Regions from separate parts of the Pseudoalteromonas sp. 68 DY56-GL68 genome, predicted to be linked through region 1. Evidence: predicted binding sites of a transcription regulator. Region 1 holds the regulator's gene; each other region holds the start of a gene.
What was found. Region 1 encodes MetJ, which represses methionine synthesis genes. Its sites were predicted from a motif close to TAGACGTCTAGACGTCTA; they were not measured.

Region 1 (10,845 bases):
ACTTCATAGTGCTCTGAAAGGCGTTTTAGCTGCGCTTGTAGTTGTGTCAGGAATACCTCTCCCACATTACCCAGCCCAGCAACAATCACAGCCAACTCTTGGCCTTTATTAATTAACTTGTCGTGTAGTAAGGTCAACACGTCACTATCAATCGCTTGGTCTTTTAAAACTAACACGTAGTTTTCATCTTGCTGTACAAAGCGTGTGTTGATACTTTGCTCTTTTAATAACGCCGTTGTTTGCTCTGCGAGTGAGCTAATATCACTACTTGGCGCTACCACCGCACAACCACTTAAATTTGACTCAACAATATTGGCACGCCCTGCAAGGTAACTTACAACTTGATGTGTACACGAGCCTGGCACTAATAGATACGTATCGCCGGCTTTCACAAAGTGATGCAGGCTATGCTGAATCAACTGGCTCAACTCACCCACTTCGCCACTACTTAATTTATCAACACGAAGTAAGTCAATGTTATCGAGGGTCGTAATAAAACGTTTAGCTTTACTGTACCCCTCTTTTACAACCTCTGTTGGGCTTGCCTCACAGTCAAAGCTGCTTCTTACAACGAGTTTAATGTCGCTACCTTTTAGCGGCGACAATGTCTTAGCATGCAATACAGGGTTACCTAAGCGGGCTAATAAATTCGCTTGTTCACGGCATACCTTGTTATATTTAACAGCATTTTTAACTTTGCGAGGATCTGTACTAAATACACCTTGTGTATCAGTCCAAATTGATACCTGCTTTGCAAAGGTATAACTAGCCAGTAATGTGGCACTGTAGTCACTGCCATTTCGCCCTAGCGTTACGGTATTGCCTTGGCAATCAGCGGCAATGAAGCCTGTTACAACATTGATCTGGTTTTGGCTGATTAACTCACTGCAACTTTGCTGGTTTTTTTGATGTAACAATTGACCATCATGCAAAGTAAAGAGTTGTCTTGCATCAACATCTTTAGATTCTAAACCGAGTTGATTTAAATAAGCTGCAAGTAACCGAGCAGACCAAACTTCACCATGAGCAAGTAAAGGTGCTTCTTGTAATTGTTGCTGGGCAATTAACTCTGTCAGTGATGCTAATTCATCTTTTAGTTTAGCTAATGCATGCTGCTTACTCTGCGACACTAATAGCTGCTCGATTAGTGCACGCTGATTATTATCAATAAGCAATAAAATATCACTCACAGCTTGATTATCATTTTGTTGATAGCTCTGCCAGAGCTTTACAAGTGTGTCTGTCGTTTTCCCAGAGGCTGATACAACAACACAATCGCCTTGCTCAGTGTTCGCCAACACAATGTTCGCAACTGCTTGATACCGCTCGGCCGAGCTTAGGCTCGAACCACCAAATTTATGAACAATATTAACCATTTCTTCTACCACAATGCCGTATGTGCAGGCGTTAACTTAAACGATGTATTTTGCTGACTAGTTGACTGTACTTGAGCGCCTTTAGGTTGGCTCGCTTGTAAGCCTTCGCCAGGCTTAACTTGATTGAAAACACGTTCAAGATCAGCAATTAAGTCGTTAATATCTTCAATACCGACAGAAATACGAATGAGTGTATCGCCCACACCTGCCTCAAGGCGTGCTTTAGGTTCCATGCCAGCATGAGTCATTGTTACGGGATGACAAATAAGACTCTCAACTCCACCTAATGACTCTGCAAGACTAAACTCTTTTAAGCTTGTTAAAAACGCAGCAGCGTCGTCAATATCACCTTTAATATCAAAGCTCACCATGCCACCAAAGCCACGTTGCTGCGCTTTAGCGAGCTCATGCTGAGGGTGAGAAGCAAGACCTGGGTAATAAACCTGACTAACAAAAGGCGAATTTTCTAAATACTGAGCGATTGCAAACGCATTTTCTTGATGTTGTTTTAAACGCACATTTAATGTTCGTAAACCACGAAGGGTTAAATAACTGTCAAATGGTGCTCCTGTGATACCGATGTTATTTGCCCACCAAGCGAGTTCATCACCAAGCTCTTGTGTTGCAGCAATCACTGCACCACCCACTACATCGGAGTGACCATTTATATACTTAGTTGTTGAATGTACGACGATATCTACACCAAACTGAATTGGATTTTGTAGTGCTGGTGATAAGAACGTATTATCTGCAGCAACTAAGGCTCCACATTGCTTAGCAACCGAAGTGATTGCTTTTATATCAGTTAAACGCAAAATTGGATTACTGGGTGTCTCTATCCAGATAAGCTTTGGTTTGATTGCTAAAATTTCTTGGTGATTCTCAGCTTTAGTTAAATCCAAAACTTTTAGTTTTAATAAACCACGTTTTTCTAATGACGTGAACAAACGGTAACTACCGCCATAACAGTCATGTGGGATCACTAACGTGTCGTCACTGTTTAATAGCTGCGTCGCTAAATGCACAGCTGACATACCTGTTGCAGTAATAATACCTTTTGCACCACCTTCAAGTTCAGCCAATGTTTCAGCTAAGATATCTCGATTTGGATTACCACTGCGTCCGTAGTCATATTGACGTTTAGTATCAAAATCAGCAAATGAATAGGTGGTTGATAAATAGATAGGTGGAACGACAGCACCATGATGTTTATCAGCTTCGATACCATGACGAACAGCTATCGTCGCTTTATTTTTTTCACTCATTTCATCACCTACTCATTGATTGGATGTTTAGACGTCTAAAAGGTTAGATGATCAATTATAAGAAGTCAAAGCATTTGTGACTTACACATGGAAGTTTATACATTTACACTACTAGATGGCTAAATAACTAGTATTTGACTATCTTTTTTAAAGAGATAAAATTTCCGCATCTTTGCGCTGTGAAAAAGGCGTAAGCTACTTATAACCGAGGCAACGAAATAACTTATGGCTAAATGGAACGGTGAATACATTCACCCATACGCAGAACACGGTAAAAAATCAGAACAAGTTAAAAAAATTACCGTATCAATTCCGCTCAATGTACTAAAAGTATTAACAGATGAACGCACACGTCGTCAGATCAATAATCTGAGACACGCGACAAACAGTGAACTTCTATGCGAAGCCTTTTTACATGCTTTTACAGGTCAGCCATTACCAAATGATGACGACTTACGCAAAGACAACCCTGAAAAAGTCCCTGAAGAAGTTAAAAAGATCATGCTAGAAATGGGATTAGATATCCCTGTACTTGATTCTGAATAAGCCATCGGATAAACGCCGATTCATAAGCATAAAAAACTCAGCAAAGGCTGAGTTTTTTATTCGCGTTAAACTAGTTCGCTTAATTAAACTTAACGCATGTAATCTTCTGGCATTTCAATTTGCGCAACGCCCGATTCAACTGCCGCTTCTGCAACAGCACGTGCGATACGTGGTAATAAACGCGGGTCCATTGGCTTAGGAATAATGTACTCGGCACCAAACTCAAGTGATTCAACGCCAGCCGCTTTTAATACTTCGCTTGGTACTGGCTCTTTGGCAATACCACGAATAGCATGTACAGCTGCAATTTTCATTTCATCATTAATTGCCGTTGCACGCACATCAAGCGCACCGCGGAAAATAAACGGGAAACAAAGCACGTTATTTACTTGGTTAGGAAAATCTGAACGACCCGTTGCCATAATTAAATCATTGCGCGCACTGTGTGCAACTTCTGGAGCAATCTCAGGGTCTGGGTTTGAACACGCAAACACAACTGGTTTGTCTGCCATTAGCTTTAAGTCATCCGCCGTCAATAGATCTGGCCCAGATACACCTACAAAGACATCCGCATCAGCAATAACGTCTTGTAATGTACGTTTATCAGTGTTGTTAGCAAATAACTGCTTATATTCGTTTAAATCATCGCGGCGAGTATGGATCACACCTTTACGGTCAAGCATATAGATATGCTCACGTAATGCACCACACTTAATTAACAGCTCCATACAAGCAACAGCAGCTGCACCTGCACCTAAACATACGATAATGGCATCTTCGATATCTTTGCCTTGTACTTCAAGGGCATTAAGCATACCGGCAGCAGTAACAATAGCTGTACCATGTTGGTCATCGTGGAAAACTGGAATATCGCAGCGCTCGATAAGCGCTTTTTCAATTTCAAAACACTCTGGTGCTTTAATATCTTCTAGGTTGATGCCGCCAAACGTATCAGCGATGTTTGCAACCGTATTGATGAAATCTTCTGTAGTGCGATGTTTTACTTCAATATCAATTGAATCAAGGCCGGCAAAACGTTTGAATAGTAAGGCTTTACCTTCCATAACAGGTTTTGATGCAAGAGGGCCTAGGTTACCTAAACCTAAAATTGCGGTACCGTTTGAAATCACCGCAACCATGTTACCTTTACCAGTATATTTGTAAGCATTTGCTGGGTCAGCAGCGATTTCACGAACCGGTTCAGCCACACCTGGGCTATAAGCTAAAGCGAGATCGTTAACCGTTTCGGCCGGCTTGGTTAATTCAACACTAATTTTACCTGGAACGGGGTGAGCGTGGTAATGTAATGCTTGTTCACGGAAATCTGACATAACGCGATAGTATCCTGCAAAAAAGTTAAAAAGTGAGAGAGCTTGCATCAGTACGATACCTGTAATGTATAAAAATTCCAAGTATTATCAGGTCTATCCTGTTATATGCTATATCGCTTAATTTTAAAGGATTTACCCACAACTTCTGTGCATAGTTGCGATTAATCAGACATAAAAATCCACCTATTTATGACCTTTTAAGCACCTGTTTTTGTATTTTATATGCACGAACACTGCAAATAGCCGAAATTAGTTCCAAACAACCATTTCGACGACATTACCAGCATTTACTTACAAAGTTATTTAAATTTATTACTTTTTATAACTTTTAGAATCATTTATACATCTAAGAATATAGCGAAGGGATTGCACTTTGTCTGCAAAATTAGCGACATAATGAGCATAACAAGCAAAAATAGTTATATAGGAAGTGAGTGAAAATTGCAGGTTCAGCATAACGTCTAACATCATGCTTTATAAATATCAGGTATAAAAAAAGCACCCTAAGGTGCTTTTTTTAACAAAACAGCAGATATTACTTCTTGCTGCTAAGTGCACCGAAGCGCTTGTTGAAACGATCAACACGGCCGCCAGTGTCTAAAATCTTTTGCTTACCAGTGTAAAACGGGTGACACTCAGAACATACGTCTAAGTGGATGTCTTTACATAAAGTAGAGCTAGTTTCGAATTTGTTACCACATGAACAAGTTGCAGTGATAGCTTCGTACTTAGGGTGAATACCTTCTTTCATAGGGAACCTCTAGTTAAGGCCGCATCGCTCTCCAAACCCGTAGTCTGGCACCATACGTCGTTAATACAATTAATAGGCCGCGTATTTTATAGGCCAATACGCTCTGCGACAAGCTTTAAATGCATCTTTCGCTAAAAAAATAAACAGACGGCGCTTGGTTTAGCATTTGTTGGTAGGTTTTTACGACTATTTTTAGTACATTATCTGTCTGTTCTTGTTTTCGTTGAGCCACCATGCACTTTGTAGAAGTTGCCATAAAAGTCCCTTTACCGCGTACCTTCGATTATAAAGTTGAACCGCTGTTGCATAACACTGAATTACAGCCGGGCATGCGTGTTCTTGTGCCATTCGGTCCACAAAAAAAAGTAGCAGTCATACTTGCCACGAAAACAAGTACTGATATCCCTAAAGAGAAGATAAAAGCCATCATAGAGGTGATTGACGAAGCCCCTATTTTATCCAAACGTCATTTAGAGCTATTAAAGTTTACAGCTCGCTACTACTGCTATCCTTTGGGTGAGACCATACATACCGCACTGCCCGCAGCATTAAGGCAAGGTGAATGCCCTGATAAAACCAGCATTAATATGGTTGAGTTGACCGAAAAAGGGGCAAAGCTCCCCTCTTTACGAGCGAAAACGCAACTCAACTTATTAAAACAACTTGCGCAGTCGGGTAAGTCATCGTTAACCGAATTAAAAGCGCTCGGTTTTAATAAGAAAACAATTGATAGCCTACTTGAGAAAGCGCTAATCAAACAATTTATTGAGCATGACAATCAATGGCAGCAACACGCACCCACAGTGGGCAAAAAACCGACTCTTAATAAAGAACAAGCTGTCGCTTGTACTACCATTAACCAAGCGCATGGATTTGCAAGCTTTTTACTCGAAGGGGTGACTGGCAGCGGCAAAACAGAAGTTTACTTACAGTGCCTTGAAGAAGTATTAAAAAAAGGCCAACAAGCTTTGGTTTTGGTTCCTGAAATAGGTTTAACACCACAAACCGTCAATCGTTTTCGTCGTCGCTTTCCAGATACGCCCATTATGCTATGGCATTCGGCACTCACTGATAACGAGCGCCTACAAACATGGCGCTTTTGTGAAAAAGGCAGTTGTGCGATAGTTATCGGCACACGTTCGAGTATATTTTTACCTTTTTCATCACTAGGCATGATCATTGTTGATGAAGAGCATGACAGCTCATTTAAACAGCAAGATACACTACGCTACCATGCTCGAGATCTTGCCGCTTACAGAGCCTTTCAACATAATATTCCACTGGTACTCGGCAGCGCGACACCTGCCTTAGAAACCTTGCATAAGGCGATTACTAATAAATATCAGCTACTTAGTCTAACACAGCGAGCACAAACCAGCACCGATAATCAGTTTCAACTATTGGATATGAAAGGCCAGCCAGAACAAGCCGGTATCGCTCATGCCAGTCTTGCTTATATGCGCCAGCATTTAGAGCGTGGCAAGCAAGTAATGGTATTTTTAAATCGCCGTGGTTTTTCACCTACACTTATATGCCATGAATGCGGCTGGCTAAGTGAGTGCTCACGTTGCAGTACTAGCTCAACGTTTCATAAAGCCATTGGCCAAATGATTTGTCACCACTGTGGTGAACAGCATAGCGTGCCTCATCAGTGCCCTGATTGTGGCAGCACACAGATCTTCCCAAACGGTAAAGGCACTGAGCAAATCGAAGAGTTTTTAACGCAAACCTTTCCTGATATTCCCATTAGCCGTATCGACCGTGATTCAACACGCCGCAAAGGTAGCCTGGAAAAAGCCCTTGATGACATCAACCAAGGCGGCGCTCGTATTTTAGTTGGGACGCAAATGTTGGCAAAAGGCCACCATTTTGCCGATGTTAGCTTGGTACTGATTTTAGACGTGGATAGTGGCCTCTATTCATGTGATTTTCGTGCCACTGAGCATTTAGCGCAACTTGTAACACAAGTAGCAGGCCGTGCTGGACGTAGTGGTGAGCCTGGGCAAGTGTTATTGCAAACTCACTTTCCTGAGCACCCGCTACTGCAAGATCTCGTTAATAATGGCTACCACGACTTTGCTCGTTACGCCCTGACCGAGCGAGAAGATGCTCAGCTTCCCCCCATTACGAATATGGCGATTGTGCGTGCTGAAGGGCATAACATAAATCAAGTTATGGATTTTTTAACTGATTTGGTTCCTGTACAGAGTGTATCTGGTATACAATTGCTTGGCCCGATCCCCGCACCACTGGAACGTGTGGCGGGTAAGTATCGGTTCCAATTACATATTCAAGCGCAGGAGCGTTCCCACTTACACCAGTATTTAGCGCAAATGGTTGACTATATTAGTACTAGTAAACTTGCGCAAAAGGTGCGGTGGAGCTTAGACGTTGATCCTATAGATATGATTTAAAGGCCAATAGAGAATCATGGCACAACACGATTACATAAATAAAAAACCATCGAATCGAAATAATAAAAAGCAGGCACCCACTAAAAAACCCTTTCCAGTTGTTTTAGTCCTAATTGCTATTATTCTTGTGGGCTGCTTTGGCTATGGTTTGTGGTACATAAAGCACAATGCTGACCCTGCACTTGTTGAGCAGCAAGCCAATCCGACTAAAGCGGAAGAAAAGGTGATTCCAAAACCTAAACCGCCTGAGTTTATAAAAGAAATAAAAGAGCATGAAGTTCAAGTTGAAGTAAAAGAGCTTGAACAAAAAGGCCCGTACGTTATGCAATGTGGCTCATTTAGAACACTTGAACAAGCACAAACCCTCAAAGCAAAAATAGCATTTGCAGGCCTTGTTGCAGAAGCTAAGCGCGTCGAAGGAAGTAATGGCGTATGGTACAAAGTGCGCTTAGGGCCCTATAAAACCAAACGCCAAGCAGAAAGTGACAAAAATAAACTGAAACGCATCAAAATAATGGGCTGCGGTATTTGGCTTTGGACTTGATTTTAGTTCATTCACCCATATAAACACCTCATCAATCGCTTTTTACGAGCGGCTCTGCCGCTCGAAGATGAGGAAAAACATGACCACTATTGTAAGTGTACGCCGCGACGACAAGGTCGTTATTGGTGGCGATGGCCAAGTTTCACTTGGTAATACCGTAATGAAGGGCAACGCCCGTAAAGTTCGACGCCTTTATAATGGCAAAGTAATCGCTGGATTTGCTGGCGGTACTGCTGATGCCTTTACCCTATTCGAACGTTTTGAAAGCAAATTAGAAATGCACCAAGGCAACCTCACTAAGGCTGCCGTTGAGATGGCTAAAGACTGGCGTAGTGATCGCGCCCTTAGAAAGCTTGAAGCTCTACTTGCAGTCGCAGACGAAACCGCCTCATTAATTATCACTGGTAATGGCGATGTGGTGCAGCCTGAAAATGACCTTATTGCCATTGGCAGCGGTGGTAACTTTGCACAATCAGCAGCCACTGCACTACTGGAAAATACCGATTTAAGTGCCCGTGAAATTGTCGAAAAAAGCCTGACAATTGCAGGTAATATCTGCGTATTTACGAATAACTACCAAACCATTGAAGAATTGTAATAGGAACTGCTATGTCTGAGATGACGCCAAGAGAAATCGTTCACGAGCTTGATCAACATATTATTGGCCAAGCAAAAGCTAAAAAAGCAGTTTCAATCGCGCTACGTAACCGCTGGCGCCGTATGCAACTGAGCGATGATTTACGTGCAGAGGTAACACCAAAAAATATTTTAATGATTGGTCCTACAGGTGTGGGTAAAACTGAAATTGCTCGCCGCCTTGCAAAACTTGCTAATGCCCCTTTCATTAAAGTGGAAGCAACTAAGTTCACCGAAGTGGGCTATGTTGGTAAAGAAGTTGAGACGATCATCCGTGATTTAGTTGATATTTCGATTAAAATGACACGTGAACAGCAAACTAAGAAATTCAAACATCGCGCTGAAGAAGCGGCAGAAGAGCGTATTTTAGATGCTTTATTGCCACCAGCACGCGATACCTTTGGTGAGTCAAAAACCGAAGAGAACTCTTCAACTCGTCAATCTTTCCGTAAAAAATTACGTGAAGGTCAGCTAGACGATAAAGAAATTGATATCGATGTTGCACAAGCACAGCCTAATGTTGAGATCATGGCTCCTCCTGGTATGGAAGAAATGACCAACCAGCTTCAGAGCATGTTCCAAAACATGGGTGGTGATAAGCGCAGCAAGCGTAAGCTAAAAATTAAAGAAGCGTTTAAGCTACTAGTTGAAGAAGAAGCAGCAAAACTTGTTAACCCTGAAGAGTTAAAAGAGCAGGCTATTTTCGCAGTTGAACAAAACGGTATCGTGTTTATCGATGAGATTGATAAAATCTGTAAACGTGGTGAAGCGTCTGGCCCTGATGTAAGTCGTGAAGGTGTACAACGCGACTTATTACCACTCATCGAAGGCTCAACAGTAAGCACTAAGCACGGCATGGTGAAAACTGATCACATGTTATTTATTGCTTCAGGCGCATTCCAGATGTCTAAACCATCAGATATGATCCCTGAACTTCAAGGCCGTTTACCTATTCGTGTTGAACTTGAAGCACTATCAGCAGATGACTTCAAACGCATTTTAACTGAGCCTCACGCATCGCTAACAGAGCAGCAACGTGAACTGTTAAAAACAGAACAAGTTGATGTTGAGTTTACTGATGACGCAATTGAGCGTATTGCTAAAGCAGCGTGGCAAGTTAACGAGAAAACCGAAAACATTGGTGCTCGTCGTCTGCACACTGTAATGGAAAAACTAATGGAAGAAATTTCATTTGATGCATCTGAAAAAGCAGGCTCAAAACTGACAATCGATGCAAGCTATGTTGAACAGCACTTAGGTGCACTTGTTGAAGATGAAGACTTAAGCCGCTTCATTCTTTAATCAACAAATTAGCGTTATAATCAAAAGCCTCCAATTGGAGGCTTTTTAGTTTATAAATCGTCTATTCGAGGCTGACATGAAAGAAGTCACTAAAGTTCATTACCACACTGTAAGTAAAGTCTTAGATGTTCATTTTGATGATGACTCTATTGCGCGATTTAATGCTGAATTTTTGCGTGTTCACTCGCCTTCAGCAGAAGTACAAGGTCATGGCAACGAACCTATGAAACTGGTGCTTGATAAACAGCAAGTAGCGATTAGTAAGATTGAGCCGGTTGGCCATTATGCTCTGCGCTTAGTATTTAGTGATAATCATAATAGCGGTTTATACAGCTGGCATTACTTAGCAGACTTACAAGCCAATCATGATGAACTTTGGCACAAATACCAAACGCGAGTCACAGAGCACGAAGCTAACAAAGACAGCGTGCCTATTAAGTTTGTGCCTTAGTAGAGGCTATCAAAAATCAAAAAGCGCGATGACGACCTGTCAACGCGCTTTTATTTTATCTCCAGAAAATGTATTAAACTTTAAACTTATCAATTGCTTGATAAAGCACACGCGCTTGCTCAGATACTTCTTCGCTGGTTTGCGCATTAGTTGCCGCATGGCCTGACGCTTCTTGAGCTATATCACGAATGCGAACTACATTCTTGTTAACCTCAGAGGCTACTTGGCT
Region 2 (10,845 bases), on a different contig from region 1:
TTTTATATGCAACGCAAACAATTTACTCAATTACTAAACGATATTCTTAAACCTGACTCAATCGCTGATTTTTGCCCCAATGGTTTACAAGTTGAAGGTTCGAGCGTAGTAAAAAAAATAGTAACGGGTGTCACAGCTAGCCAAGCATTGATTGATGCCGCTATTGCAGAAAATGCAGATACGATTTTGGTGCACCATGGCTATTTCTGGAAAGGAGAGTCGCAGCCAATTACGGGGATGAAAAAGCGCCGTATTGCAGCGCTTTTAAACAATGATATTAATTTATACGGCTATCATTTACCGCTAGATATACACCCTGACATTGGTAATAACGCACAATTGGCAAAGTTACTCGATATTGAGTTCACTGGAGGGCTTGAATCCGGTCCAAATAGTGTGCCAGTAAAAGGACGTTTAAAAACACCATTAACTGCTGAAGAATTTGCCGACAAAATAACCCAAGTACTCAATCGCGCACCGTTAACAAGCTTAGTTAGAGAAGAGAAAATCGACACTATTGCTTGGTGTACGGGTGGTGGACAAGGGTATATTGATTTAGCTGCCTCGCAGGATATTGACGCTTATTTGACAGGTGAAGCATCTGAACAAACTATTCACAGCTCACGTGAACAAGGTATCGATTTTTTTGCAGCAGGTCACCACGCGACAGAGCGTTACGGCATTAAAGCGCTGGGTGAGCTATTAGCTGAGCAGCATGGTTTTGATGTCACCTTTATTGATATCGATAATCCAGTCTGACTCTATGGAGACTTCTGCGCCCCTGCATCAAACCAGTGGCGCATATTTCACTGGTAAAATGGACTAAACCAGTAAGGGGGCTTTTATTAACGGCCGTTATTTTGTTTACACGTATTTAAAAAGTGACGATAAACAGGGTTATCTTTCATATTTTTTTTCATTGCTAAATACATCGGGCGTGTTAACCCTAATGCACCTAACGGAATGGATTTAATGAGCCCTTGGCTTTCATAAGGGGTCACTAACCAATCCGGCAAAGCCGCAACCCCCATACCTGCGCTCACTAATTGGAATATCAATAAGCCTTGGTCAACCGTTTTCAGCGTGCCATCAAATCGTGCATTTTGAATAAAATGTTTAAAGATATCTTGGCGTTCACGTGGGATGGGGTAAGAAATTATCGTTTCGTTTTTTAAGTCCAGTGCGGTGACATAGGCTTTTTTAGCCAGTTCATGATCAGGCGAAACAATCAGTTTTAACTTAAAATCAAATAAGTGCGCATACTCTAATTTGTCTGGCTCACGGATATCAGATGTGAGTACTAAGTCCAATTCATCATTCATCAAATCAGGAATAGCATCATAACTAAAGCCTCTTTCATAATCGACTTTAATATCTGGCCAAAAGTTGTTGAACTCTTTTATCGTCGGTAATAACCAGTGAAAGCAAGCATGGCATTCGACACTTAAACGCAGGTTTGAAATTGGTTGATTAAGGCTTTCTTTTAAACGACATTTTGTTGCTTCAACACGTGGTAAAACTTCGTTTGCTAACTCCAGTAACAGCATACCTTGTGGGGTAAAGCGTACGGGCTGAGTTTTACGCTCGAAAAGTTGGCAGTCTAACTTATTCTCAAGATCTTTAATTTGATGCGATAAAGCCGATTGAGTTAAAAACAACTCTCGGGCTGTATTGACCAAAGATCCTGTTTCTTTAAGGGTTGCTATGGTTTTTAAGTGTTTAATATCGATCATCTTTAAAAAATCTCATGAAAAATGTGAGTCAAACTCAGATTACAGACATAGTACGCCTACAATTATGTTTTTTCAACGTCTAGACGTCTAAAGTTTCAGAGGAATTTTACCTCATATTTACAATATACTTTTATTACTTAAATTGACAGCGTTGTCATTTGTTTTTTATTTAAATAGTTTTTTAAATCCATGAAATTACCTCAAGTTGAAACTGAGAAAGCATCAGTTGAATTAGGTTTATCTCATCGCTAATGTTTTAGACATCTAAACAGCTAAATGGAATGGATATGGCACAATTACATAATTTAGGCTTTCCTCGAATAGGAAAGAAACGTGAGTTAAAGTTCGCAATAGAATCTTATTGGGCAGGAAAAATAAACCAACAGGTATTACTCGAACGAGGTAAGTCTATTCGAGAAGAAAACTGGGCACTACAAGCTAATGCCGGTATTGACTTACTGCCTGTAGGTGACTTTGCTTGGTATGATCATGTTTTGAATACATCACTTTTGGTGGGAGCAATTCCAAAGCGCCATCATAGTGAGGAAGGTAACGTTGACTTAGATACACTTTTTAGAATTGCTAGAGGGCAAGCGCCTACTGGATGTCAATGTGCGGCAAGTGAGATGACAAAATGGTTTAATACAAATTATCACTATATTGTTCCTGAGTTATCGGAAGATCAAACATTCGAACTGACTTGGACTGAACTATTTGAGCATGTGCAAGAAGCTCATCAATTAGGCCACAAGGTGAAGCCTGTGTTGGTTGGTCCTGTGACTTATTTACATTTGGCTAAGCCTGCTGGAAAGTCGTTTGATACGTTATCATTACTCGAAAGACTTTTACCTGTCTATCGACAGGTATTAGCTAAGCTTGCAAAGCTGGGTGTTGAGTGGGTTCAAATAGATGAACCAGTTCTTGCTTTAGAATTAAACGATGGCCAGCAAAAGGCACTTAAAACAAGTTTTGCGACGCTTTCAGGACAAGGTGTTAAGTTACTACTTGCCAGTTATTTTGACTCGGTAGATGATTATTTTGCCGATATAGCTAATTACCCTGTAGACGGTGTGCATTTTGATTGTGTTGCAGGAAATAACGATATATCAAAGCTTGATACCTTAATAACACAACAGCAGGTACTTTCACTGGGTATTATTGACGGTCGTAATATATGGCGCAGTGATTTAACGCAGAAGTATTCTGTATTACACGCGTTAGCTAAAAAAAGAGGCGATAACCTGTGGCTTGCACCATCTTGTTCGTTGCTTCATACACCTGTCGATTTAGATCAAGAGCAGCAATTAGATAGTGAAATAAAATCGTGGCTTGCTTTTGCCAAACAAAAGGGCGAAGAGTTACAACTATTGCGTAATGCGCTTAACACAGGGCAAACACAGTTGCTGTGCGATTACAGTGAGCCAGTTAAGAAACGTTTAATATCAGCAAGAGTTAATAATCAAGATGTACAAAACCGTCTGAGTACATTAACTAACAAAGATGCTAAACGGTCTAGTCCATTCTCAGCTCGAATAGCCAAACAGCAAAGCGCACTTCTGCTACCTTTACTACCGACCACCACGATAGGATCTTTCCCGCAAACTCAATCGATACGTAAAGCACGTAAAGAATTTAAAGCGGGGGTTTTGCCTGCTGCTGAGTATCGTCAGCAGATGGAAGCAGAAATTCGCTATGCTGTTGAAGAGCAAGAGGCGTTACAGCTCGATGTTTTGGTGCATGGTGAGGCAGAGCGTAACGATATGGTTGAGTACTTTGCGGAGTTTTTGCAAGGCTTTGCATTCACCCAATTTGGTTGGGTACAAAGTTATGGCACGCGTTGTGTAAAACCCCCGATTATTTGGGGCGATGTGTCGAGAGAGCAATCTATGACAGTTGAATGGACGCGTTATGCACAATCTCTAACAACGAAAAAAATGAAAGGAATGCTAACTGGCCCAGTGACTATTCTATTTTGGTCATTTATCCGTGATGATTTAGATAAACCTACTATTGCTAAGCAAATAGCATTAGCGCTTCGTGATGAGGTTGTCGATTTAGAGCAAGCTGGTATAAAGATAATTCAAATCGATGAGCCCGCTTTTAGAGAGGGTATGCCATTAAAATCAAGTGACTGGCAATCGTACTTGGATTGGGCTGCTTATGCGTTTCGTGTTTGTGCATCGAAAGTGGCAGATGAAACACAAATTCATACTCATATGTGTTATGCGGAGTTTAACGACATCATCGCGGGTATTGCAGACATGGATGCAGATGTCATCACGATAGAAACATCTCGTTCAAATATGGAGCTATTAAAAGCATTTGAGGATTTTGACTATCCGAATGATATCGGGCCTGGGGTATATGATATTCACAGCCCAAATATCCCCGATATTGCTTGGATTAAAAACTTAATTCATAAAGCGGCTAAAAAAGTACCAGTAGAGAGGCTCTGGGTCAACCCTGACTGCGGTCTAAAAACCCGCGGTTGGGAAGAAACACGCTTAGCATTACAAAATATGGTTACTGCCGCTAAAGAGTTACGCCGAGAGTTAGGCTAACCTCATAAACATACTAAGCCTAAGTGACTCTTAGGCTTTAAAGACCATTTAGAATTATTTTTTCAGCTTCACTGGCTGGCATAGGTTTGGCCTTTAAAAAGCCTTGGCCAAACTTACATTGTGTTTGTTTTAAAATGTTTAATTGTTGCTCTGTTTCAATTCCCTCTGCGACTACATCCAGCTTTAATGATTGGGCTAAGGAAAGAATAGCGTCAACAAGTGGGTTATGCTCTTTCCTTAAATGATCAATAAAGCTTTTATCAATTTTTAAAATATGAATGGGTAGTTGATGTAAATAACCAAGTGCAGAGTAACCTGTACCAAAATCATCTAAACATAGTTTGACTTCAAGCGGAGCAAGGCCTTCTATTATTTTTGTTGCCAACTCTAGGTTACCAATTAAGCCTGACTCTGTTATTTCTAAACATAAAGAGCCCAGCGGTAATTGATACTTTTTATATAAGTCATGTATCTGACTCACAAAGTCGAGGCTGGCAAAATGCCTAGATGACACATTGACAGTGACACGTAAAAAAGGTGTTCCTTGTTTATGCCAAGCGAATATCTGCTTTGCGGCAAGTTCTAATAAGTGCAAATCAAGATTAATGATCTGCCCTGTGTCCTCAGCAATCGGAATAAAATCATTAGGGGCCACTAAACCTTTGCTAGGGTGATGCCATCTAACAAGCGCTTCAAAACCAACAACTTCATTACTTTGAATAGTAAAAATAGGCTGGTAGTAAAGTTCAAAGTCGTTATGCTCGATGCCATGTTGTAGGTCATTTTCAATATCTGCATGTGACTTTAATTTCTTGCGCATTGTGTTATTGAAAAATTTGACTTGTCCGCGACCTGAAGATTTTGCTTCATACATAGCTGCATCAGCATGTTGCAGTAACTTATAAGCCTTGTCTTTTTCAGTCGTACAAAATGCAACACCGATACTCGTTGAAGCTTGCAATAGGTGACCATCGATATTGAGAGGCTCTGCAAGTGCCAATTGGATACGTGCAAGTGCATCATCAATTTGTTGTTTGTCAGTAATGTTTTCCATAAAAATAGCAAATTCGTCACCGCCCAAGCGCGCGAATGTATCTGTATTTCTAATCGTTCCTTGTATTAGCTCACAAATTTTTACTAAAAAATGATCGCCAACCTCATGGCCGAGCGAATCGTTAATACTCTTAAAGCGATCGAAGTCTAAATAAAGTAGGGCATGTTGGCTTTTTTCATCAGAGCGAGCTAAGCGTAAAATCCCGTGTTTAACTCGCTCGATAAGTAATGAGCGGTTTGCCAGGCCTGTGAGTTCGTCGTGCAGTGCTTTATGTTCCAGTTCTTGGCGCGAAAGCTGACGGTCAATTGCCATACTTATCTGCCGGCTTACATACGTGAGAAGAGCACGATCATGTTCACTGTAATGGTAATGTTTACTGTAGCTTTGAACTGCAATTACACCACTGATACGTTCATTTACTTTAAAAGGCACACCGAGCCAAGATTCTGCTTGCCTACCAACCATCTTAAAATGGCCTGCTTTTATATGTTTTTCAAACTCTTCTTTATTAAATAATAGAGACTGGTCTATCGTTAAAAGATAATACGAAGCGGTGTCCTTGAGTAATTCTTTGGAAATCTTTTTGTGTGCGTTTGAACGAACACCTTCTTCAATAATATAGACTAAATCAAGTACATCTAGTTGTTTATCATACAAACCGATAAAGAAGTTATCAGCTCGCAGTAAAGAGGTAATAATACTGTGAAGCGATTCAAAAAAGCTGTCTAGTTCGCTTGATTGATAGGTTAAGTTTGCAATTTGCAACATACTGTTTTCAAGCTTTTGAGCATCATTTAATTGCTTTACAGTTTGCTGTAAATTTTCAACGGTGCGAACTTGATTTATCTTCGCACTCAGTAAATGAGCAACCGTTGAGAGCACCTCTAAGTGTGCATCTGTATAATAATGTTTTTGTGGGTGCTCGCAATCAATCACCCCTAAGACCTTTTCTTTATAAACAAGGGGCACACATAACTCAGAAAGAGCAGGGCGGGCATCCGCTATATAACGACTATCTTGAGTGACATCGCCAACCATCAGAGGGAGTCCTGATGATGCAACATAACCGGTGATCCCTTGGTCAAAGTTGATTTCAGTTCTGTCTATATGGTAGGTATCTGAAGAACTCGCAGTTCCCAGTGAAGCAACTTCTTTTAATGTACGTGTTTCGTCATCAGCTAAATAGATAACACATTCAATAAAACCAAGGCGGTTTACAACCTGAGATGTTACATAATCGAGTAATTCTTCTAGCGTATCTAGCTGCATCAATGACGATGAAAACTGATTTATTATACGTAGTTGGTCTGTTTTGACCTCAAGTGCAAATGCGGTATCTAACCTTTTAGACATAAAAAGAAAACTGACTCAAATTAGCTGTTAATTTATTAACTTAACCTACTATTTATATATCCACAAAGTTATTTTCAAAAAAAACTTTAACTGGTGTAAACTAGTCACCTGAATATGAACTTGGGTAAATAAGCGAGGTTATTTGCCTATAGTTTACGCTATCCCTCTAACTTTAGCCGTGGAAACCAGCAATGTCAGATTTAAATTCGATGCAAACTTTAACAATCACTCGCCCAGACGATTGGCACATTCATTTACGTGATGGTGATCAACTCACCGACACTGTTCGTGATGCAAGCCGTTATATGGGGCGTGCGATCATTATGCCTAATCTTGTTCCACCGGCTACATGTACAGAAAGCGCATTATCTTACTATGAGCGAATTAAAGCCGCTGGCCCGCAAGGTAATTTTGAGCCCCTAATGGTGCTTTACCTAACTGATAAAACAACGCCTGAAGAAATTAAAAAAGCCAAAGCAACAGGTAAAATTGTTGCGGCTAAATTATACCCTGCAGGCGCGACAACAAACTCAGATTCAGGTGTGACGTCAATTAAAAATATTTACCCAGTGCTTGAGGCAATGCAAGAAGTGGGTATGTTGTTACTTGTACATGGCGAAGTCACTGATTCATCAATTGATATTTTTGACCGCGAGAAAGTATTTCTAGAAACAGTGTTAGCCGATGTAGTTAATGACTTTCCAACACTTAAAATTGTTCTTGAGCATATCACTACAAAGGATGCTGTCGAGTTTGTTAACAAGGCCTCTGAGAATGTAGCTGCAACAATTACAGCGCATCATTTGCTTTATAACCGTAATCATATGTTAGCCGGTGGTATCCGCCCACATTACTATTGCTTACCAATTTTAAAGCGAAATACTCATCAGCAGGCGCTAATTGAAGCTGCTACAAGCGGAAGTAAAAAATTCTTTTTAGGCACAGACTCTGCGCCGCATTATAAAGACAAAAAAGAAGCGGCGTGTGGTTGTGCTGGTGCGTATACTGCCCACGCTGCGATTGAATTATATGCTGAAGCGTTTGAAGAAGCGGGCGCTTTGGACAAGCTTGAGGGCTTCGCGAGTCATTTTGGTCCTGATTTTTATGGCATGGAGCGAAATCAAGACACTATCACGCTAGTAAGAGAAAGCTGGACGGTGCCTGCAAGCTACAAGCTAGGCGATTCAAAAGTGGTTCCAATCAAGGCTGAAGCACAAATGGATTGGCAAGTTAAATAAGCCTATATAGCAATCAACCAAAAAGCCCACTTTTTTTAGTGGGCTTTTTCATTATATTTTAATTGCTTATAAATACTATCGTCATATTTTTTTGCTGTGGCAGTTGACCTCAAAATAATTTTCGATTATTAGAGCTAAAATAAAATTAATGTGTTAGTCTGTAGTTGCTTTGAGTTTTTGCGTATTGAATTTACGGATAATGTGCGGCTTGTACGGTTACCGGTTTGGTTATTGGTTCTTCCTGTACTTTACCCCAAGTTTATTGGGCATTCACTCAGGGAGGATAGAGCCACTACGGCTGAATTTTTAATTATTGACTTACAGGAAAATTTAGTATGTCAAACACGGTTACTGGTAAAGTTAAGTTCTTTAACGAAGCAAAAGGCTTTGGTTTTATTGAACAAGAAAATGGTCCTGATGTATTTGTACACTTCAGCGCTATTACAGGTACAGGCTTCCGCACTCTTAGCGAAGGTCAGCAAGTATCTTTCGGCATCAAACAAGGTCAAAAAGGCCCTGAAGCTGAGAATGTAGAAGTAGCATAAGTAATTATGTGAACCTGAATATATTTTGGTGGGGCAGTCTCTGTTTCACCAAAATTCATTCCTCCCATTTAAAAATATCAAAACGTCCCGAATTACATTTCCTCCTAAAGGCTTATTTAAGTAAATTCTTCTCAGTAGTTATCCTGTAACTAGCTAACTATTCCTTAAAAACCTACTTTCTATAATTAAAGTATTATATGCTGTATCAACAGTTTTTATAAAAAATACATATACTGTTGTTGTGGGAATGATAATGCTAGGCGTGAAGTGTTCTACGCTCGATTGCATTTATTTCACCAATCTTAAAATAACCCGCTAAACTTAGTTAAACTTAAAACAGAAAAAAATCTGGGTTTAGTGACAGTTGTTTGATGAATTATAATGAAGGTTTACTAATTGATGAGCATAGGAAATGATATTCTGCTAGTAGATGATCACCCAATGGTGGCTACTGCAATTAAAATGGTGCTAGCAAAATCAACTCTCGTAAACGAAGTTCACGCTGTTGCAAGTCAAAAGGAAGCGTTACAGTTTCTAAAAACCCATAATATTGCACTTGCAATTTTAGATATTGAACTTGAAGACTCAGATGGGTTCAGTCTTTACAAGCGCGCTGTGAGTAATGGCTTTGCGGGGAAGGTGCTTTTTCTATCAGCAAAACACGATAAGCATATTATTCGCACAGCTGCAAAGTTGGGGGCACAAGGCTTTGTAAACAAGGCTGAAAGCCTAGAAGATATTTCGGCTGCTGTCGAAATGATTTTACGAGGTTATACGTTTTTCCCTCAAGAGCATCTAATTGCTTCAGAGAAAGATATCGATGAATTACTGACAGAGCGAGAGTTAGCTGTTATGAACTATCTATTACAGGGCCTCTCGAACAAGGATATAGGGGAAAAGCTTTTTATAAGTAACAAAACGGTAAGTACTTATAAAGCAAAAATATTTGAAAAGCTTGAAGTTGACTCAATCATTTCATTAGCAAAGCTTGTAAAAGACCGCGCTATTTTTTAGTCGACCACCCTAAATCATGGGGTTTAGTCAATACACTCACCCAAGTAGGTACCTCAGTATTGTACGCAAGCTGTACAATATTGCTCATTGAGTGCATAAAAATTCTTCAAAAGAGATTTTTTAGACGATTTAAAAGATTTTTTTTTTCGAGTTAAATGGCCCTTTACTGTTTTTACAAAATGTTACATTTATGTTTAAGCAAAAACACAAACAAGACCCAATGTTTACCAGTAAAGGGCTATAGAACTTTCCTTTAAATACCTCTGTTATTTTTTTGTTAATTCGTTGTTTTGGCTATTTTCCCTGCAACGACGAGTAACCAATTTTTTCCGATGAAACCCGAACATCAAGTTGACAGAGCTAGATGCATTTAGCATTATTGGAGGGTTGATATCTATTAAAAGATATCAGGGTTGTCCTCTTCGGAGGATAATTAAATTATAAAAGTAACATTACTTAATTGGTTGGGAACTATGTCTGTTAAAATCAGAAAGAGTCTTGTAGCATCTGCGTTGGTTGGCGCATTTGCATTTGCAAGCAGCAATGTGATTGCAGATCCTTTGAAAGATGTGCAAGATGCAGGTCAACAAATTCAAAAGGCTGCTGTTAAGTCTCAAACTAAAATTGACAATATCTATGGTCAAACTCAAGAGCTAATCGCTGAGTACCGTAGCATTGTTGATGAAACTGAGCTTATGAAAGTGTACAACGATCACGTAGCACGTTTGGTCGCTGACCAAAACGCATCTATCGAATCGTTTGACCGTCAAATCGCGACAATCGATAACACGAAACAAAACGTTGTGCCTTTGATGTATCGCATGATCGATACGCTTGAGCAATTCATCAAAGCGGACGTTCCGTTCAATCTTGAAAACCGTCTTGCACGTGTTGAAAGACTTCGTGACATCATGGCATCAGCGTCAGTTACTACATCTGAAAAATTCCGCCAAGTGCTAGAAGCATACACAGTTGAAGCTGCATACAGCTCAGCAGTAACAGCTTCTCAAGGTACACTTGAAATTGATGGTAAAAGCATCAACGTTGACTTTGGTCGTTTAGGCCGCATCACATACGTAGCTCAGTCTTTCGACCTTAAGCATGCGTGGGTGTGGGATAACAATACAAAACAGTGGAAAACATTAGGTGAAGAATACCTAAAACCTGTTAAAGAAGTTATCCGTATGGCGCGTAAACAAGCGACATTAGAACTTGTTAAACTACCAATCTTTGGCGCGGAGTAATCAATAATGAAGAAACTATTTAAAGGTTTTGCTGTTGCAGCAGTACTATCTGTTTCTGCAGGTACCGCGCTTAATGCACACGCAAACACTGGTGCTTTAGACA
Region 3 (10,845 bases), on a different contig from region 1:
TGAACCTGTAAACATAACCGCTTGAATACGCTCGTCAGGTACAATTGTTTTACCTACTTCGCTACCACGGGCAATAACAGGTTGCACTACGTGCTCAGGTAAGCCGACAGAAAGCATCAGTTCAATCGTACGAAGAGCGATTAAACTTGTTTGCTCAGCTGGTTTTGCAATAACCGTGTTACCAGTCACGATAGCAGCAGCAACTTGACCTAAGAAGATAGCCAGTGGGAAGTTCCATGGGCTGATACATAAGATCACACCACGGGCTTCAAAGCGCTCGTCTTGTGATAATTCTTCTGCACGTGCAGCGTAGTAACGACAGAAGTCAACGGCTTCGCGTACTTCATCAATACCATCTTGTGCAACTTTACCCGCTTCTTTAATACAAATAGCAACTAGCTCATCGTGGTGACGCTCTAAAATGTCAGCAACACGGCGAAGCAGGTTTGCACGTTCTTTTACAGGTGTTTGTGACCATGACTCAAATGCTTTTTCTGCATTTTCTAGAAGTGATGTCATATCTTCTGATGTTTGAAGTTTCACATGACCAATAACTTCTTTGTGGTTTGCCGGGTTTTTCACTGGCAATGAACCTTCAGGTACATCGCTTAATTCAATTCGGTGTTCTTCAAACCATGCATCTAAGTTCTTTTTGAATGGAGTAATAACATTAATATCAGTTAAATCCATCCCTTTTGAGTTTGCACGTTCGTCACCGTACAAATCAATTGGCATATTAATTTGTGTATTGAACTTGTTGCGTAAACCTTGCAAAGTTTCAACTGGATCTGGCAGTAATGACTCAACCGGCTTAGAGGTATCAACAATTGCGTTAACGAATGATGAGTTAGCACCGTTTTCTAATAAACGACGCACTAAGTACGCAAGTAAGTCTTCGTGTTGGCCTACCGGTGCGTATACACGACACTGAATTTTTTCTTGTTCAACAATTTGGTCAAACAAAGACTCACCCATGCCATGCAGACGCTGGAATTCAAATCCATCGTGGTCACCTTTAGCAACTTCTAAAATCGTTGCCGCAGTGTAAGCATTGTGTGTTGCAAATTGCGGGTAAAGTACATCGCGGGCTTCTAGTAGTTTGATAGCACATGCTTTGTAAGATACGTCTGTTGTTGCTTTACGTGTGAACACAGGGAAGTGGTCTAAACCATCTTGCTGAGTGGTTTTGATTTCGGTATCCCAATAAGCACCTTTTACGAGGCGAACCATTAACTTACGGCCCACGCGGCGCGCAAGGTCAGCAACCCATTCAACTACAAAAATAGCGCGCTTTTGGTATGCTTGCACAGCTAAACCAAAGCCATTCCAGTTACCTAGTTCATCATCGCTGAATACGGCTTCGATAATATCTAATGAAATATCTAAACGGTCAGCTTCTTCAGCATCAACAGTGAAGCCGATGTCGTAGCTTTTCGCAGCAAGTGCAAGTTCTTTTAGCTTAGGTACGATTTCTGCCATCACACGTTCGCGATGAGTGAACTCATAACGTGGGTGTATTGCAGAAATTTTCACAGAGATACCTGGGCTTTTGATAGGGCCACGGCCATTTGCTGCTTTACCAATTGCGTGGATAGCAGTCATGTAGCTTTGGAAGTAACGCTCTGCATCTTTCATAGTGCGTGCGCCTTCACCTAGCATATCGTACGAATATACGTAGCCTTTTTGTTCTTTATCAGCAGCTCGCTCAATCGCTTCGTCAATGGTACGACCCATTACGAACTGCTTACCCATGATCTTCATCGCGAAGTTCACAGATTTACGAATAACGGGTTCACCTAGACGGCCAATGGTTTTCTTAAGTACACCAAATTGCTGTTCTTTCGATTTGTCGCTGTAGTTAACCATTTTACCGGTTACTAGTAGGCCCCAAGATGATGCGTTCACAAATAAAGAATCGCTGCTACCTAAATGCGAGCTCCAATCACCTTTTGCTAGTTTGTCACGAATAAGTGAGTCTTGAGTCGCTTTGTCTGGTACACGTAAAAGTGCTTCAGCTAAACACATTAGAACCACACCTTCTTCTGTCGAAAGTGAGAATTCGTTTAACAGTGCGTCAACACCGCTTTGACCATCTTGATCGCGACGGATATTTAAAACCATTTGACGGGCACGTTCCCATGCACGGCTTCGTGCTTTTACGCCTACTTCAGCCAGCGGTAAGATATGATCAATAACCGCATTTTCGTCAATACGGTAGAAATCACGGATTTTTTGTCTTATTGGACACTCAGTTGTCAAATCGCCATTAAATAGCATATGTAACCCTCTGGTATGTGGAGTCTAGAAACGCCAAAAAAGCATTTCTTACCATTGATATAATTCGTGCATTCTAATTAAATTCCAGCAGAATATGCTGGTTAAATTTTTCAATTTACGATAATTTACAGGGCATACCTTGAACTTAGCCGCATAAAATTCTGTTATGACCAGCCCGAATCGATTACGCATGTTAGATCGCATTGATTTAGCAATTTTAGACGCTCTGCAAAAAAATGGCAGAATCTCAAACGTAAACCTCGCAAAACAGGTTAATTTGAGCCCGAGCCCGTGTCTTGATCGTGTTAAACGATTAGAACAAGAGGGCTATATTGAAGGCTACTATGCCAAGCTTAACGAAGCTAAGCTTAATCAAAGCTTATTAGCGCATGTGCAGGTGTCTTTGGTTACTTCTAACACCTCTGTTTTTAAAGTTTTCAGAGAGTATATTTTAAATATTCCTCAGGTCGTTGAATGTGACATGGTTGCAGGAGGATATGACTATCTATTGAAAGTGCGTGTCTCTGATATGGACGAATATCGCCAAGTCTTAGGGGATTTAGTCGATATACCTGGGGTTGGCACACATCATACTTATATGGTGATTGAAAAAATTAAACAGGACACAGGGCTTCGATTCGATATTTAATGTAAGGAAACCTACGTGGTTTCCTTTTTTGTATTTTAAAAAGAGACTTCAGTATAAGAGTAAACAGCGAATGTTGGAGTCTCATAAGCCTTCCCATTACCAGCCTAATTGATATTAATTTTAGCGAGTTTTCTTTTCAGAGTCGCAAGCATTGAATCGACAGAACTATCAGCATGACTGAGTCCTTCCATCAGCGTCATAAAGTAAAGGTCAATAATGATATCTGCATCTGTAGGGGTAGCGTCATTATCATTTATCAAGCGTTTCTTAAAAGCATTTAGTTGTGGTTCAAGTTCATTTTGTTGCCACATAATTTCTTTGAACAACTCTCGACTAAATTCTTTTTTCGCCAAGTAAAAAGCATAGAGAAAGCGAGCGTAGTGGTACATTCTATCTGTGGCTGTTGTACTGGTATCTAAGCTCTCAGCGGCGCTTAGAATGTCTGTCAGTTCATTTTCAAAGCTGTACTTGAGTATCGCAACCTTAGTCGCAAAGTGACTAAATACGGTGCCATTGGCAACATTGGCTGCCTTTGCAATATCTCGCGTACTCGTTTGATGATAACCCTGCTCTGAAAACAACTGCCATGAGGCTGTTAGTATCTGCTGTTTTGTTTGCTCTTTCTTAGTCACTGCACACTCCAATTTTTATGCTATTTAACCAGAAATTTAAAAAATCTCAATCAAGGCTATTGTAAATTGAGCGCGCTCAAGTTTAAAATGAGCGCGCTCAATTGATAAAAGGTTAGCACCATGGACATATTAAAACGCTTTATTGGCTATGTATTATTTTTACCAGGTATTTTCTTTTATAGCTTTATTTTAGGCCCCTTACTTATTGCCGTACTAGTACCAGGGGGGCTGATGTTATTGTTACTTATTTTAGGTTATAAAGGGGGCTTTTTAGTGCTTAAGCGAGAAGTGCTTAATACACTTAAGCAAAAATCTCCCTAAAGCAATGTTGGTAGTAAAAGTGGTTAAGTCTAAAAAAAGAAACCCTGCTAAGCAGGGTTTCTTTTTAATCTAAAATGGGAAGTTTAGAACTAAGCCCAGCCGTCATAGCGTTTACGGCGAGACAACATAATCGTTAAAATAATACCCAACAATAAGCCGATAAATGCAATTGCGCCGCCATATGTAAGTAATTGGCGCTTTTCTTTAGCACTGGCTGCTTGTTTAGCATTACGCTCAGACTCGATAGTATTTTTAAGCTTATCGATTTGTGCTGTCAGGGCTTGGTTTTGTTCGTTAAGAGAGCGGTTTTGCTCTTGTAGCTGTGGTAATTCTATTTCGGCTTGACGTAACTGCTCTTGCATTAATGTCATGTCGTTATTCAGTGCTTGAAACTGTTGATGAATACCAGCGTTTTCAGTGATGAACTTTGCTTCTACCCAACCTTCACGCTCTTTATCATCACGAATTTTAAAGTAGCCATTATCTTCACCTGATAATAATTCTACTTGTGTACCTGCATCCACAGAGCCCAAAATACGGTAGTTTTTGCTTGGACCTGAATGCATAAAGGTGTACAGGTTATCGACTATGTAGGCGGTGTTTTCGTTGTTGCTGCTTGGCGCTTCTTCTGCGTAGCTAATAAAAGAGGTGGCCGCAAGGAGCAACCCAAAAATACACTGTTTTAACATCAATCTACCTTGTTAATGTGATCTTGCCGAGAAGTGGCTAAATTTATAATTTCTTTATGTATAGAGATAGTAGGGATTTCAACTATTAATAGCAAGGCTGATATTGTAATCCGTGTATGAGCTTAATCGTAAAAATCAGGAAAAAATTTGCATTAAGTAGCTGCTTTGTTTATTTTGACCACTTATTTATTTTAAATGTACTCCGCAAAGCGAATGGATACTGAGATAGAACTGAAGTTTTTGGTGTCAGATGCCGTTGTTCCACTGATCCCCGCATTAATTACCCAATTTGCAAAAACCGTTACCAACAAACCGTCACGCAGCCTACAAAATGCCTATTACGACACGCCGAGTCGTGAGTTACGTGCACTTGATATAGGCTTACGTACACGCTGCAGCGATACAGACTGTGAGCAAACTATTAAGTTAGCCGGTGAAGTGGTGGGGGGGTTGCATCAACGCCCTGAATATAACTTGCCTCTTGAGGGTAATCGTCCTGATTTATTGGCCTTTGATGCGTCAATCTGGCCTCACGCAATGCAAGTTAATGCGATAGCCGATAACCTTTACCCTATTTTTAGCACTAACTTTATTCGTCGCACGTGGTTAATTGAAACCGATAGCGGCGCTAAAATCGAAGTGGTGTTAGATAAAGGGGAAATAGCGGCCTCTGGTCAGGTTGAGCTTATTTCTGAGCTTGAAATTGAGTTATTAGAAGGTAGCCGCCAAGAGTTATTTGCTTTAGCTGATAAACTGGTCAGTGAAAGTCATGTGCGCTTAGGACTTTATTCAAAGGCTGCGCGTGGTTACCGCCTTGCTGATAACACGCCTTTGAAAGCGAGTAAATCGATTGGCTTTGTACCGCTAAACAGTGGCGCGACACAAGAACAAGCATTAGTGGCAAGCATTAACTATGCTATTCGTTTTGTACAAAAACATGAAGCGTGTTACTTCATTAAACCAAGCTTAAAAACCTTAAAGCGAGTCACGGATGGTATTCGACTTATCCGTCATGCATTTTGGTTATTTGATGATATTGTCAGTAAAGATGATACGGACTCATTACGAGTAGAGCTAAAATGGCTTTTAAGTGAGCTTGCTTGGGTTGAAAATGCTATACAGCTAAAAACCTATACCTCGAAGCGACATGCCTATTACAAAAAGATTAATAGCGCCCCTGAGCTGACTCAAGTCATCAACGATTTAAAAGAATTACAGCCAAGTATTGAAGATGTACAAGAACTGTTTCACAGCAAGCGATACAATCGTTTGTTGTTGCAACTTACAACATGGCTAATTGAAAAACAGTGGCGTAAATCATGGGGCCAAGCGGAGTTTCAAGCCGCAGAAAAACCGGTTGCTGAAATCGCTAAGCGTTTATTTGCCAAAGACTGGCACGATATGCACGAGCTTATTCCTGAGCAGCAAGTGTTTACAGATAAAGACTATTTATCACTTAGAACTCGCCTTGAAAATTCACTATTAAGTGGTAACTGCTTGGGTGCGCTATTTAATACTGATGATAGAAATGAGTTTCGAATTCCATGGTTAGATATCTCCCACGGTATTTATGAGCTTAGTACACTTGATTATTTAAAACAGCTATGCGCAGGTCAGGATGATCAAGAGCTTGCTAAAATTCAGGCTTGGTTAGATCAGAAATCTGACTTTTTGGTCAGTGCAATGGAGCAAAGCCGTCACGCGTCTTTCAATACTGATCCATATTGGTTGTAAGCCTGTGCCTGTTTGCTTATGGATAGGGTTAGCGATGTTGAGTATATCGGCATTTGCTAACTCAACCGAATGGCAAACTTACAAACAGCAAGATGGCATAAGCGTCACTTACAAAACGCATCAAAACGGTATTATAGAAATAAGCGCCTCGGTGCTGGTAAAAAATGCGAAAGCCCATGACTTTATGGCGTTATTGAGCGATACCGACGATGCGCCTAATTGGCTCGAAAATGTGAAAAGTGTCACCTTAATGGAGCGTTTAAGCCCTTCTGAAACGCTTGTGTACACACACTTTAATTCGCCTTGGCCTGTTTCAGATCGCGATTTGGTTAGCTATTCGTGTTACCACCGTCTGAGTGAGCACAAAACTGAGCTTAAAATTATTAGTCAGCCCCATGCAAAACCGGCAGTAAATGGTGTAGTGCGTATTAAAGATTTAACCGCTTTTTGGCGCTTAACACATCAGCAAAATGACTTACTGGTTAGTCATCAAGCTTATGCAGACCCTGCGGGTTCTATTCCACATTGGTTGAGTAACAAGGTATCATTAAAAAGTGTGTTTAAGACCTTACAGTCACTACGTAAGGAGCTCAGCTATAATAGGTTTACGCGCCTAAACACACCAAGCGTGCCTGGGAAGTGTGCTTCTTGAAGGCATAAATACCTGTTATTAGTCTATTTAGTCGTAGGAAGAAAATGAAAGAGCCAAAAATTCCCTTGGTAAACAAACCAAATGGTATTGGGGTGGGGCGTGTTTTAAAAGCCACCAAATGCTCAATCAAAGGCTTTAAAGCTGCATTTAAAGAAGAATCTGCATTTCGCACTGAAACCTATTTAGGTCTGGTATTATTTCCGTTATCAGTGTTGCTTGCCCAATCATTAAGCCATTGGCTGATGTTATTTATTCCTTACTTATTATTGTTGATAGTTGAGCTACTCAACTCAGCAATAGAGGCGCTGACTGATAGAGTCGGTATTGAGTACCATGTATTGTCGGGGCGAGCTAAAGATATGGCCTCAGCGGCAGTGACGTTGGCATTGATTATTTTGCTACTGGTTTGGGCTGTGGCAATTTATGAAAAGATAATGATGCAGTTTTAAACAAAAAAAGCGCCAGAAGGCGCTTTTTCATCTTATATAACCTATTACAGGCCAGCAGCTGCGCGAAGTGCATCTGCTTTGTCTGTGCGCTCCCAAGGGAACTCTTCACGACCGAAGTGACCGTAAGCCGCTGTCGGTTGATAAATAGGACGCTCAAGGTCAAGCATTTGGATTAAGCCATATGGGCGAAGGTCGAAGTGCTCACGTACTAATTCGATTAGACGCGCTTCTTCTAATTTACCTGTGCCAAATGTCTCGATGCTGATAGATGTTGGCTCTGCAACACCGATAGCGTAAGAAACTTGTAGCTCACACTTGTCAGCAAGGCCAGCAGCAACCACGTTTTTAGCAACGTAACGTGCAGCGTATGCAGCTGAGCGGTCAACTTTTGATGGATCTTTACCAGAGAAAGCACCACCACCGTGACGAGCCATACCACCGTATGTATCAACGATGATTTTACGACCTGTCAGACCACAGTCACCCATTGGGCCACCGATTACGAAACGGCCAGTTGGGTTGATGAAAAACTTAGTCGCGCTTGAGATAAGCTCAGCAGGAAGAACTGGCTTGATGATCGTTTCCATTACCGCTTCAACTAAGTCGTTTTGTGAGATTGAATCACAGTGTTGAGTTGAAAGAACAACAGCATCAATACCAACAGGCTTGCCATTTTCGTATGCAAACGTTACTTGAGATTTTGCATCAGGGCGTAACCAGTTAAGCTCACCGCTTTTACGAACTTCAGCCTGGCGCTGAACTAAACGGTGTGAATACGTGATAGGTGCAGGCATTAACACGTCAGTTTCGTTACATGCATAACCAAACATTAAACCTTGGTCACCAGCACCTTGCTCTTCAGGGCGAGCACGGTCAACACCTTGGTTGATATCTGGAGATTGTTTACCGATTGTGTTTAGGATTGCACACGAGTCAGCATCGAATCCCATGTCTGAGTGTGTGTAACCGATTTCACGTACTGTTTTACGTGTGATTTCTTCGATATCAACCCAAGCGCTAGTAGTGATTTCACCACCCACCATCACCATACCGGTTTTAACGTAAGTCTCACATGCAACACGGGCATGAGAATCTTGCTCTAAAATAGCATCTAGAACCGCGTCAGAGATTTGGTCCGCGATTTTATCCGGATGACCTTCAGAAACTGATTCAGAAGTAAATAAATGTTTTGCCATTGTATTTCTGCTCACAAATATTGCGCTTCACATACGTCGGTAATAGCGCTAAAAAATTAAGGGGCGTATTTTATCTAAAACAAATATGTTTGCATAGTAATTTTACGCCTAGACGTCTATTTAAAATTACTAATAACATTTCGTTCTTAATAAACAGTAATAATAGGTGCATTTAATACGGATTTTTAATTGCACTGTACCCTTACATTAAGTAAGAATGGTGTCTTACACACAACCAGCGCAAATACATAAAGGTAGGAGAATTCATGCCATCACGCAAAGAACTTGCAAATGCTATTCGCGTCTTATCAATGGACGCAGTACAACAGGCCAAATCTGGTCACCCTGGCGCCCCTATGGGCATGGCAGATATCGCAGAAGTACTATGGCGCGATTATCTAAAGCACAACCCAACGAATCCAGAGTGGGCAGACCGCGATCGATTTATTCTTTCAAATGGTCACGGTTCAATGCTGATCTATTCTCTTCTACATTTAAGTGGTTATGATCTGCCGTTAGAAGAAATTAAAAACTTCCGTCAAATGCACTCAAAAACACCAGGCCACCCAGAGTATGGGTATGCACCAGGTATTGAGACCACTACGGGCCCATTAGGTCAAGGGATCACAAATGCGGTTGGTATGGCGATTGCCGAAAAAGCACTTGCTGCACAGTTTAACCGTGAAGGTCACGATATTGTTGACCACTTCACTTATGCGTTTATGGGCGACGGCTGTTTAATGGAAGGTATTTCACACGAAGCTTGTTCATTAGCGGGTACATTAGGCCTAGGTAAACTTGTTGCGTTTTGGGATGACAACGGCATCTCAATTGATGGTGAAGTAGAAGGTTGGTTCAGCGATGACACACCAGCGCGCTTCAAAGCATACGGCTGGCACGTAGTTAGCGATGTAGATGGGCACAATCCTGATGCAATTCGCGCCGCTATCGAAGAAGCGCGTAGCATCACCGATAAACCATCACTTATTTGTTGTAAAACAGTGATTGGCTACGGCTCACCGAATAAATCAGGTAGCCATGACTGCCATGGTGCACCACTCGGTGAAGATGAAATTAAAGCATCTCGTGAGTTCTTAGGTTGGACTGGCGAGGCATTTGAAATCCCTGCTGATATTTACAGCGAGTGGGATGGCAAAGAAAAAGGTAAGCAACTAGAAGCAAGCTGGGACGAAAAGTTTGCCGCTTACGCAAGTGCACACCCTGAACTTGCTGCTGAGTTTAAACGTCGTACCAACGGTGAGCTACCAGCTGATTGGGCTGAAAAGTCACAAGCTTATATCGAAGAGTTACAAGCAAACCCAGCAAACCCAGCAACACGTAAAGCATCACAAAATGCATTAAACGCATTTGGCCCATTATTACCAGAATTCATGGGCGGCTCTGCTGACCTTGCGGGTTCTAACTTAACACTTTGGGATGGCTCAAAAGGCTTAGAAGCAAACGATGCAAGTGGTAACTACATTTTCTACGGTGTACGTGAATTTGGTATGTCGGCAATTATGAACGGTATTGCACTGCACAAAGGCTTTATTCCTTACGGTGCTACATTCTTAATGTTTATGGAATATGCACGTAACGCAGTTCGTATGGCCGCATTGATGAAGCAGCCAAGCATCTTCGTTTATACGCACGATTCAATCGGTCTAGGTGAAGATGGTCCGACGCACCAACCGGTAGAGCAAATTGCTAGCATGCGTTTAACGCCAAACCTAGTTAACTGGCGCCCATGTGACCAAGTTGAGTCTGCGATTGCATGGCAACAAGCGATTGAGCGTAAAGACGGCCCAACATCACTGATTTTCACTCGCCAAGGCCTTGAGCAACAAACGCGTACTGCACAGCAGTTAAGCGACGTGAAAAAAGGTGGTTACGTACTTAGCTGTGACGGTGAGCCAGAGCTTATCCTTATCGCAACTGGTTCTGAAGTACAGCTTGCACAAGATGCTGCAACAGAGCTACGTTCACAAGGTAAGAAAGTACGCGTGGTCTCTATGCCTTCAACTGATTTATTTGATGAGCAAGATGCTGCATATAAAGAAAGCGTACTACCAGCAAGCGTAACACGCCGCGTAGCAATTGAAGCGGGTATTGCAGACTACTGGTACAAATACGTAGGCTTAAATGGCGCAGTAGTTGGTATGACGACATTCGGTGAGTCTGCACCTGCAGGCGAGTTATTCAAGCACTTTGGTTTCACTGTTGAAAACATCGTAAACAAAGCAAAC

Region 2: metE (5-methyltetrahydropteroyltriglutamate--homocysteine S-methyltransferase) is a predicted target of MetJ. The motif match lies at 1,806-1,823, and genes of this name have one in related genera.
Region 3: metK (methionine adenosyltransferase) is a predicted target of MetJ. The motif match lies at 8,701-8,718, and genes of this name have one in related genera.

What each region holds. Positions count from the first base shown of each region.
Region 1 covers NZ_JAOCZL010000022.1:159,720-170,564, forward strand. The annotation lists gene metL (bifunctional aspartate kinase/homoserine dehydrogenase II) at 1-1,376, opposite strand, end outside; gene metB (cystathionine gamma-synthase) at 1,382-2,641, opposite strand; gene metJ (met regulon transcriptional regulator MetJ) at 2,867-3,187, shown strand; gene NYF15_RS17910 (malic enzyme-like NAD(P)-binding protein) at 3,277-4,518, opposite strand; gene rpmE (50S ribosomal protein L31) at 5,054-5,269, opposite strand; gene priA (primosomal protein N') at 5,503-7,683, shown strand; gene NYF15_RS17925 (SPOR domain-containing protein) at 7,700-8,227, shown strand; gene hslV (ATP-dependent protease subunit HslV) at 8,307-8,825, shown strand; gene hslU (HslU--HslV peptidase ATPase subunit) at 8,837-10,165, shown strand; gene NYF15_RS17940 (gamma-butyrobetaine hydroxylase-like domain-containing protein) at 10,242-10,616, shown strand; gene NYF15_RS17945 (methyl-accepting chemotaxis protein) at 10,690-10,845, opposite strand, start outside.
Region 2 covers NZ_JAOCZL010000018.1:82,764-93,608, reverse strand. The annotation lists gene NYF15_RS08875 (Nif3-like dinuclear metal center hexameric protein) at 7-759, shown strand; gene NYF15_RS08870 (LysR substrate-binding domain-containing protein) at 846-1,733, opposite strand; gene metE (5-methyltetrahydropteroyltriglutamate--homocysteine S-methyltransferase) at 2,021-4,294, shown strand; gene NYF15_RS08860 (GGDEF domain-containing protein) at 4,332-6,701, opposite strand; gene pyrC (dihydroorotase) at 6,893-7,939, shown strand; gene NYF15_RS08850 (cold-shock protein) at 8,275-8,484, shown strand; gene NYF15_RS08845 (response regulator transcription factor) at 8,884-9,498, shown strand; gene NYF15_RS08840 (DUF3450 domain-containing protein) at 9,972-10,742, shown strand; gene NYF15_RS08835 (MotA/TolQ/ExbB proton channel family protein) at 10,749-10,845, shown strand, end outside.
Region 3 covers NZ_JAOCZL010000024.1:281,689-292,533, forward strand. The annotation lists gene putA (bifunctional proline dehydrogenase/L-glutamate gamma-semialdehyde dehydrogenase PutA) at 1-2,277, opposite strand, end outside; gene NYF15_RS20490 (winged helix-turn-helix transcriptional regulator) at 2,444-2,926, shown strand; gene NYF15_RS20495 (TetR/AcrR family transcriptional regulator) at 3,031-3,558, opposite strand; gene NYF15_RS20500 (hypothetical protein) at 3,679-3,879, shown strand; gene NYF15_RS20505 (TIGR04211 family SH3 domain-containing protein) at 3,969-4,568, opposite strand; gene NYF15_RS20510 (CYTH and CHAD domain-containing protein) at 4,782-6,302, shown strand; gene NYF15_RS20515 (START domain-containing protein) at 6,337-6,954, shown strand; gene NYF15_RS20520 (diacylglycerol kinase) at 6,999-7,403, shown strand; gene metK (methionine adenosyltransferase) at 7,448-8,599, opposite strand; gene tkt (transketolase) at 8,866-10,845, shown strand, end outside.